3 regions of the Marinobacter sp. LV10R520-4 genome follow, and region 3 is predicted to be linked to each of the others. Evidence: predicted binding sites of a transcription regulator. Region 3 holds the regulator's gene; each other region holds the start of a gene.
What was found. Region 3 encodes FliA, which starts transcription of late flagellar genes. Its sites were predicted from a motif close to CTAAAGTTTNNNNNNNNNNNGCCGNTAA; they were not measured.
Positions count from the first base shown of each region.

Region 1: a site for FliA is predicted at 1,281-1,308, ahead of ATG98_RS11855 (methyl-accepting chemotaxis protein). Genes of this name have one in related genera too.
Region 2: a site for FliA is predicted at 943-970, ahead of ATG98_RS14940 (methyl-accepting chemotaxis protein). Genes of this name have one in related genera too.

Region 1 is NZ_PDJM01000001.1:2,462,447-2,465,724, reverse strand. Features, by position in the region: gene ATG98_RS11855 (methyl-accepting chemotaxis protein) at 1-1,175, opposite strand, end outside; gene ATG98_RS11850 (NAD(P)-binding domain-containing protein) at 1,672-3,042, shown strand; gene ATG98_RS11845 (DMT family transporter) at 3,039-3,278, shown strand, end outside.
Region 2 is NZ_PDJM01000001.1:3,068,365-3,071,642, forward strand. Features, by position in the region: gene ATG98_RS14930 (L-threonylcarbamoyladenylate synthase) at 1-130, shown strand, start outside; gene ATG98_RS14935 (hypothetical protein) at 143-796, opposite strand; gene ATG98_RS14940 (methyl-accepting chemotaxis protein) at 1,073-2,695, shown strand; gene ATG98_RS14945 (YeiH family protein) at 2,713-3,278, opposite strand, start outside.
Region 3 is NZ_PDJM01000001.1:2,780,058-2,783,335, forward strand. Features, by position in the region: gene flhF (flagellar biosynthesis protein FlhF) at 1-514, shown strand, start outside; gene ATG98_RS13605 (MinD/ParA family protein) at 616-1,428, shown strand; gene ATG98_RS13610 (RNA polymerase sigma factor FliA) at 1,456-2,196, shown strand; gene cheY (chemotaxis response regulator CheY) at 2,274-2,657, shown strand; gene ATG98_RS13620 (protein phosphatase CheZ) at 2,678-3,278, shown strand, end outside.

The DNA of each region.
Region 1 (3,278 bases), 320 kb from region 3:
TGCTGACTGGCAGTGGCCGCCAAGATGGTTTGGGATTCAACTATTTCGTTGTTCTGCGTCAGTCGAACCATGGTTTTTTCAAGCTCGTGATGAACCTCGATCAGATCCCGCGTGCCTGCGATGGACTCTTTCATCAGCACGCCGATTTTGTCGATCATCTGATTCGTTGCTCTGCCCAGAGTGTTGAATTCGTCGTTTGGGTTATTGCCGAGTGACAGCTTCTTGGTTAAGTCGCCCTCTGACACCCGTGACAACAGCTCAACCACTCGGTTGAGCTGGCTAACCAGCGCCCGAGAGGTAAGGAATAGAACCAGAACCAACAAAGGTGCAAACAGTAAAATAGAACCAATGCTGACCATTTTGGCCGACATTTTGGCGTTTTCAGCGCTTAGCAGGGTGCGCGCAATAAGACCGGATTGCAGAGCCTCATTTTGCGTTATAACTTGCTGTTGAAGGGTGTCGCCAGCTTGCTCTGCGTTGTTGGAAATGATGGCAATTTGCTGCAGAACCGCATCAGCCCGATCAAATACGGCACGGTACAGGTTCGTGTTTTCACCAATCACGGTTTTTTCCCACTCGTACTCTTCAACTAAATTTTCCAGCACCTCAACGGCTCGGTTTGAAGCTTCCGACAGTGCGGGATCACGAGTATTAATGTACTTACCTGATGTGCTCTCGACTTCACTAACAGCCTCATCAATCAGGCTGAATGACAATGACTTCAGTTCTGTCATTACAACAGCGAGTTCCTGGCGAATCCCGGTGGCGTCAGACAAACCGAGCACATTCATCTGCTGCAGCCATTCCCGACGCAGCGTCACATAACGTTCGGCTTCCGTATGAATGGATTCTGCAAAGCGGATACTGCCTGGATCGTTCAGCTGATTTGCTTGGCGTTGCAGTGCCTTGGCGTCTGATGTGAGCTCATCAAGATCTGCCAGCAACTCACTCTGGTCATCCCCGGAGAGCGTGTTGAGCTGTTTTTCAACAGCGTTCCATTTACTGGCAAGATTACTCGCACTGGTTTCGTAGCGTGATATCTGATAGACGGACTCATAGGAAGATGAAACGGTCTCTAATCCCCAGAGAATGGCCCCGGCAATAATAGTCATACCAGTCAGTGTTGCGATGATGAGCATCTGGAACTTCTGACGCCAGGACAAATTGAACTTCACGATGTAGTCTCCATTGGTGTTGTCGGGCATTTACGTATAAAGGTAAGACATATAATCGAGGTGTTTGATTTGAGTCAATACAAAATTTCTATTTCTGTTAGTGACGTATCGGCATTGTAAGGAGTAACTTTAGCTTCTCGAGCGTGAACTGGCACCCAGCAAAAACGTCGCAGCCCCAGATGTGCTAAGGTGCAGCCCTGACGTGCGAGCTACGAAGCATTTTCAATATGCTTTAGCCATCCGAGCGCTTCCCTCCAGCGTTTTCTCGATATCTCGCATACAGATCTGTGGTCTTCCCACTCTTGACGCCCTGTCTCTTCCGACAGTTGCCGTTGATATCCTATTCCGCCATCGGTCAGTCCGAATTTGGTGTGTCTCACTGCGAAACCTCATGGCTTGATCGTTGCCGGTCAAAGCTGAGCCCTTTTTCGCTTCCAGTTGTCGCCCTGGCCGCTCTTGCCCGGTGCTCGATACAACGCCTTAAACAGGAATCATTATGAGTTTTAAAATTGCCATTTTAGGTGCAGGCCCAAGCGGCTTGGCCCAATTACGTGCTTTTGAAGCAGCCCGCGACGCCGGTGCAGATATCCCCGAAATCGTATGCTACGAAAAACAGAATGACTGGGGCGGTCTTTGGAACTACACCTGGCGTACGGGCCTGGACGCCTATGGCGAGCCGGTTCACAGCAGCATGTACCGCTATTTATGGTCAAACGGACCCAAGGAATGTCTGGAGTTCGCGGATTACAGCTTCGAGGAACATTTTGGGCGCCCTATCCCGTCTTACCCACCCCGCGCCGTGCTGCGCGACTACATTATGGGCCGTGTAGCCAAGAGCAATGTCCGACAGTACATCCGCTTTAACACCGCGGTGCACTGGGTTGACCACAACGAAGCCACCGGCAAGTTCGCGGTGACAGTACGGGACCTGAAACAGGACAAACTGAACACCGAAGAGTTCGACCATGTCATCGTGGCTACCGGGCACTTTTCGACCCCCAATGTGCCCTATTTTGAAGGTCTGGAGCAGTTTCCCGGCCGTGTGCTGCATGCCCACGATTTCCGCGACGCATGCGAGTTCAAAGGTAAGGATCTTTTGCTGATCGGCAGCAGCTATTCCGCAGAAGACATAGGCACGCAGTGCCACAAGTACGGCGCAAGGTCGGTCACCTTCAGCTATCGCACACAGCCCATGGGCTTCGAGTGGCCGGAGTCCTTCACCGAAGTGCCCTTGCTCACCGAAGTGATCGGCAAGACAGCCCACTTCAAGGATGGCACCAGCAAAAAAGTCGATGCGATCATCCTGTGTACCGGGTATCAGCATCACTTCCCGTTCCTGCCCAACGAACTGACGCTGACCACCCACAACCGGATGTACCCGGAAGGTTTGTACAAGGGCATTGTTTCCCTGGCCAATCCCAAGCTGATATTCCTGGGCATGCAGGATCAGTACTACACCTTCAACATGTTCGACGCCCAGGCCTGGTATGCCCGTGATGTCATGCTCGGCCGCATCACACTGCCGGCAGACGACGCCATGGCGGCCGATAGCCGTGAATGGGTCGCCCGCGAGCTGAAGCTCGTTGACCCCGTCGACGAGATCGATTTTCAGGCAGCCTATATACAGAATCTGCTTGAACCTACCGACTACCCGGCGTTCGATGTAACCGCCGTTGCCGCTATTTTCAAACAGTGGGAACACGATAAGGAAGCGGACATTCTTGGGTACCGCAACAAGAGCTACCGCTCCACGCTGACGGGCACCCTGGCACCGGTGCACCATACGCCCTGGATGGATGCGATGGACGATTCTCTTGAAGCCTTCCTCAAGGTGAAGCAAGCGCAGCCAGCAAAGGAGACTGTATGAATCAACCAAGCCTGAGCCAGGCTCGGTCGCGCTTCACCTCCAGCAGCATACGCTGGGGCTTTATGTGGGCTATGTGGGCAGCCGTGCTCTGGGGTGCCTGGTATGTGCCAGGGTCCGCGGTGTGGTTTGAAACGCCCTATATTAACTTGAGCTTCGATACCAACGCCCAGTTTCTGCTGGCAGCGGCGGTGCTGACCACCTTCAACGCCATTGCCGTGTTGTTCTTTCTGTTTGTC
Region 2 (3,278 bases), 290 kb from region 3:
GGAGCACGAGCTGGATTTGATTATTGACGGTGGCTTCTGCGGCATGGAAGCCACCACGGTGGTCAACTTCACCAGTGGCAGCCCGGAAGTGACACGGGTAGGCAAGGGCGACCCGTCGCCGTTTGAGTAAGTTTATTCCACATCAGGCCCGAGCGTTGAAGCTTAAGGCGTAATCGCGGGCGGTGTTGACCGGGGCCGCTGACACGGCTCCGGCGTTGCGGCGCAGCGAGTCGTAGCGGTGCACCAGGTCTTGCAGGCCGTTGAACTGCTGGTTCTCGCTGACCAGTGTGTTCAGTAACGAGTTGTTCACGCCGTAGGCCTGTCCCAGCTTCAGAGCGTTGTCCATAAAGTGCAGCGTGGGTTCGTTCACACTCATGCGCCGGAACGCATCCTGAAACGCGGTGTTTACGTTCAGGTCCCCAGCAATGCGTGCAAACGCCGGGTTCTGGCCTTTGCCTTCGACCGCGATGTTTCCCTGCCCGTCATTTTTGATGTGAATCGCCGTTGCCGGGGGCATGTTGTACTCGGCAATTTTGTGCCGCAGTGTTTCTCTGATAAAGGCAAGATCCTGCCCGACGCTTTTTTTGTAATCGGTAATCGCGAGCTTGCTTACCTTGCGTGTCGAGTCGTCTTCTTTGCTTCCGGAAGGGGTGAACCTGTCTGCCCCGGGCTGCGCATGCAGCTCTGCTTTGCCCTGAGCACGGCTGCCATTGCCAACTGGCGGAGCAGGTGGACGTTTTTCCAGCGCCGTGTGTAATTCGCTGCCGGCACGAAGCAGGGTAGACAGTAGTGACATGACGGTGCCCTCCAGCAGCAGTGTCGAGTTTGGCGTACGAGGTTTGTAGCCACTGTAATCATTTAAGCAAGTAGCGGGCCAGCTCGCGTTTGACGTGATCGCACGTCAAATTGACTTGGATCCAATGAACTCCAAGGGGTTTTGCGGTAAAGTTCGCCGTCTTTTGGCCGTCACCCTATAACAAGCAGCGCCGGTTGAAGTTCCTGATTCGCGCCCCCGCGTCTTTGCGGCTTGAATGCCCGTTGTCGTCAAAGCCATCTACAAGCCAGGTTAACTATGAAAAAACACTATTCCATTCGCTTTATGCTTCTTTTGGCACTCGCGACGGCGTTTTCACTGGTGCTCGCGTTCACCGTATTTTTTAGCGCACAGTCCCAGCGTGAACACGTGGAGGAATTCAGCCATAAATATGTAGACGGCTTGGCGAAATCTTACTTTGATGCGCTCAACACCATGATGGTGACGGGCACCATCAATAATCGTGAAATTCTGCGTGAGAAGACGATGGCGCCGGAAGACGTGCTGAACGTGCGAGTGGTGCGCAGCGATCACCTGAACCGGATTTATGGCAGCGGTAACAGCACAGAACAAATGCGTGGCCCGCTTGACGAGAAAGCGCTGGCCGGTGAGCGTATTGAGCATTATTCCAGCAACGAAAACGGCCGGGTCTACACACTGATTGAGCCGGTGGTTGCGATGGCAGATTATCAGGGTGTGAATTGCCTGGGGTGCCACCAGGCTCAGGAAGGTGATGTGCTGGGAGCTATCCGTATCGAATATTCCCTGGCTGAAACCGATGCACGGTTGCAGGCGCAATTGCTAACCAGCGCGGGCATTCAGGCAAGCCTCTTTTTGGGGGTATTTGCGATTACCGCATGGGTGTTGGGGCACTTGGTGTTTTCGCGCTTGCGCCGCTTGCGGGACCGCATGGATGAGATATCCAGTAACTCGGATCTGACCCTTGAGCTGGATGTGGTGCGCAACGACGAAATTGGCTCAGTGTCCCGCGCGTTCAACCGCATGATCAGTAAAATGCGAGACAGCATGAACCAGGTTATGCTGAGTGCCGAGCATGTTGAACAAGCCGCGCGTGATATTGCCAGCAAGGCCGGCGCCAGCGAACGGGAGGTGTTGAGCCAGCGCGACAACACCGACCAAGTGGCCAGTGCGACCACGGAAATGGCGGCATCAGCGCTGCAGGTGCGGGAAAGCGCCATCACCACCACGCAAAAATCGGCGGCTACGGCCGAAGCAGCCGGGCTGGGCGAGGAGCTTGCACAAAGTGCGGTTGGCGGCATTGAGGCATTAAATGCCGAGGTGCAAAACGGTGCCCAGCGTATTGAAGCTTTGAACCAGCGCACCGCGAAAATGACGACGATGCTGGAGACCATTTCCAATATTGCTGATCAAACCAATCTGCTGGCATTGAACGCGGCCATTGAGGCAGCGCGAGCTGGCGAAGCCGGCCGCGGATTTTCTGTGGTTGCCGATGAAGTGCGGGCTCTTGCGTCGCGGACCCAGGTGTCTACGGCTGATATTCGCGACACGATTGACGGCCTGAAAGAAGAGGTTACGGATTGCTTGTCGACTATGCGCGGTGCGTCAGACCGGGCCAGCCAGCAGGTAGATGCCATTTTGAAGGTACAGGCCGAGCTGAAAATTATTGCCCAGGCTACCCGTGAAATTACCAGCCTGAACCAAGAGATGGAAAGCGCGGCTAACGAGCAAAGCAACGTGTCTGATGCCATCAATCAGAACGTGATTGAAATCAGCCGGTCTGCCGAGCAAACCACACTAGAAGCTCAGCAAACCGCGCAAATAGCGGCTGAATTGCTGGTAATGGCCGAAAACCTGCGCCAGACAATTGATCAGTTCAAGCTGACGCCAGGGGCTATTTAGCCTAGGTCAGGAATGACTTAACCGATCAGCAAGCGGTTGAGGATATAGCCGCCAACGGTCAGGAAAGCAAACAGACAGCCCGCCAGTATCAGCGGGCGCAGCCCGGCACGGCGTATCGCAGACACCTGTGTGCTCAGGCCCAGAGCAGTCATCGCCATGGATAGCAGGAACAGGTCAACATGGCGAATGACATTGGTGGCCATGGCGGGCATGGCAATCACAGAGTTAACCGCAGCCGCCGCCAGGAACAGAGCGGCGAACCAGGGAATGACCAGCTTCTGCCGTTCCTTTTTGCCACCGCCGGCGTTTGTTTTGCGATTTGGCAGGCGTACGTTGGCCAGAATAAGCAGGAAAGGCGCCAGCATCATTACCCGTACCATTTTTTCAATGATGGCGCTGTTAGCCGCTTCAGTGCTGATAGCTTGGCCCGCCGCAACCACCTGCGCAACCTCATGAATGGTCGAGCCCACGTAAATACCATACTGGTGTTCTGTCATGCCCAGTAGCGGATACATCAATGGGTAAAGAAACATACTGATGGTGCCAAAAATCACCACCGTTGCGATAGCAACGGATACCTGAT
Region 3 (3,278 bases):
CACCGATCGTTATCGGGTTGCGGCGCACGAACAATTGTTTGTGTTTGGCCGTATTCTTAGCGTTCCGGTACGGGTGGTTGATGAAAGCCACCCGCTGGATGAAATTCTGGATGAGTTGTCTGACCGTCGCCTGGTGTTGATTGATACCGCCGGGCTGACCAGCACCGATCGGGGCTATCAGGAGCAATTAGCCGAGCTGGTCCGCAGTCATCACAAAATCCGTACACATTTGGTGGTGTCTGCCACCAGCCAGCCGCGGATTATGAAATCCGTATGGCATTGCTATAAGATGGCAAACCTTGCCGGTTGTGTGATTACCAAGATCGATGAGGCTTTGACTCTGGGCGAAGTGCTGGGATTTGTTATGGAAACCAGTCTGCCGGTGGCTTGGTACACCGACGGCCAGAAAATACCCCAAGACTTGCACCCGGCGAAAGCGCTTGCTCTGGTGCAACTCGGTGTAGAACGTATGAAGGGTTTGCGGCAGGAGGAAGCCGTTGCCAGCGGGTCTTGAACACGCCGATTGTAAAAGCAGCAAAGCAAGCGGGCGGTACAGAACAGTGGGCAGCGGCAACGTCCGTTCCCGGTCAAACATGGCAAGAGGCCATCATCAATATGAGTAAAGCACATCCGGTTCAGGTAATTGCGGTCACTGGCGGTAAAGGTGGCGTTGGCAAAAGTAATGTGTCGGTCAACCTGAGCATTGCTCTGGCACAAAAGGGCCGTCGAGTGGTGCTGTTAGACGCCGACCTGGGGCTTGCCAATATCGATGTGCTGCTAGGCTTGAAAGTCAAACGCAATCTGCAAGACGTACTCAATGGCGACTGCGATTTGCGTGACGTGTTGGTAGATGGCCCCGGCGGCATCAAGATTGTGCCAGCCTCATCAGGTACCCAGCGCATGACCCAGCTCAGTGCCATGGAGCACGCCGGGCTGATTCACGCCTTCAGTGACATTGCCGACCAGATCGACGTACTGATTGTGGATACGGCCGCAGGCATCTCCGAATCGGTGGTCAGCTTTTTGCGGGCATCCCAGGAGCTGCTGTTGGTGGTGTGCGACGAGCCTACGTCGATTACCGACGCCTACGCCTTAATAAAGCTGATGAACCGCGATTACCGCACCAACCGCTTCCGGATTCTGGCCAATCAGGTAAACACCGAACAAGAAGGCCGGCTTTTGTATGAAAAACTGACCCGGGTTACAGAACGTTTCCTGGATGTGGCGTTACAATATGTAGGTATAGTGCCTTTCGACGAGGCCGTTAAAAAAGCGGTGCGGCGCCAGAAAGCGGTGTTGGAAGCTTACCCGCAAGCAAAGGCCTCGTTGGCTATTAGGGCTTTGGCTGAAAAAGTGGACAGTTGGCCGCTGCCATCATCGCCGCGGGGCCATCTCGAATTCTTTATAGAGCGGCTGGTCGAAGTTTAAAACACATCCCGTACAAAAAGCGGATTTATGACATTGGCGAAAGATCTCGGAGTCTACAAACGGTCGGGTGTTTCAGGCGCGTCCCGGCTGATTGAAGAGCACGCGTCCCTGGTCAAGAAAATTGCCCTCCACCTGCTGGCGCGATTGCCCGCCAGCGTTCAGCTGGAAGATCTGATGCAGGCTGGCATGATTGGCTTGCTTGAGGCGTCGCAGCGCTACGCCACGGGCAAAGGTGCGACCTTTGAAACCTACGCAGGTATTCGAATCCGTGGTGCCATGGTGGACGAAATCCGCAAAGGCGACTGGGTGCCGCGTTCGGTGCATAGAAATTCCCGGCGCATTTCCAAAGCTATCAAGGCTGTAGAGGACCGCGAGGGCCGCGAAGCCCAGGATGCCGAAGTGGCTGCCGAGCTGGATATGACGCTTTCGGAATATCACAGTTCCCTGGCTGATTCCAACAGCGGCCGGCTTTTTAGTCTGGATGAGCTCAATGAATCCGGCGAGCTGCCGATAGAACATTCAGAGACGGATGATAATCCGCTGCACGGGGTGTCAGAGTCGGCGTTTCGTAACAGTTTGGCGGCGGCCATTGAAACCCTGCCAGAACGTGAAAAACTGGTGCTGAGCCTGTATTACCAGGAAGAGTTGAACCTGAGGGAAATCGGTGCTGTGCTGGACGTCAGCGAAAGCCGGGTCAGCCAGATTCACAGCCAGGCTGCCTTGCGCTTACGTAGCCGGTTAGCCGACTGGAAAACGGACCCTACATAATTCTAGCGCCTGCAACCCGCGAGTTGCAGGCAGTGATGCAACGAGATTCGACTAGATTCCACCGATTGGAGGTCCTCTTGGACAAAAATATGAAAATTCTCATTGTGGACGACTTTTCCACGATGCGGCGCATTATCAAAAACCTGCTGCGTGACTTGGGCTTCACCAACACCGACGAAGCCGACGATGGCAATACGGCAATGCCGATGCTGAAAACCGGCAAGTACGACTTCCTGGTGACCGACTGGAACATGCCCGGCATGTCCGGTTTTGACCTGCTCAAGATTGTTCGCGCCGACGATCAGCTGAAAACCCTGCCGATCCTGATGGTGACGGCCGAAGCCAAGCGCGACCAGATTGTCGCTGCAGCGCAGGCCGGTGTGAACGGCTACATTATAAAGCCGTTCACTGCCGCCGTTCTCAAAGAAAAAATCGAAAAAATCTTTGAGCGAATTCAGTAACCGGAGAGTGGATACAAACCATGAGCAATTCAACAGGCGAGCGCCATGCCCTGGAACCAGAGCTGACGGAAAAATTAAAGCAACAGTCTGAACAGCTGGTTGAGAGCGTGCGCGCGGGCGATTATTCCCGCGCTATGGCGATGATCAGCGAGCTTGCAGAAGTGCGAGATCAGGGCTTGTACCACGAAGTAGGGCGGCTAACCCGCAGCCTGCATGAAGCCATGCGTAATTTTCAGATTGATCCGCGCAACCCCGAACAGCAAGAAGCTCTGTCAAAAATGACCGACGCCTCCGATCGTCTGGAATACGTGGTGAAAATGACGGGTCAGGCGGCGAATCGCACCATGGATCTGGTAGAAGAAAGCATGCCGGTCGCCCGTCATTTTCAAGACGAAGCCCAAGATCTGCACCAGCAGTGGCAGCGCCTTCGGCGGCGGGATATGGCACCGACCGAATTCCGCGAGTTGCACGCTCGCATGGACCAGTTTTTGGCGGCGTTGAACACCGACGCCGGCAAGCTGTACGGTAACCTCTCAGAAATTTTGTTGGCTCAGGATTATCAAGACCTGACAGGCCAGGTTATTCAAAATGTGGTCACCCTGGTGCGTGAAGTGGAAGACA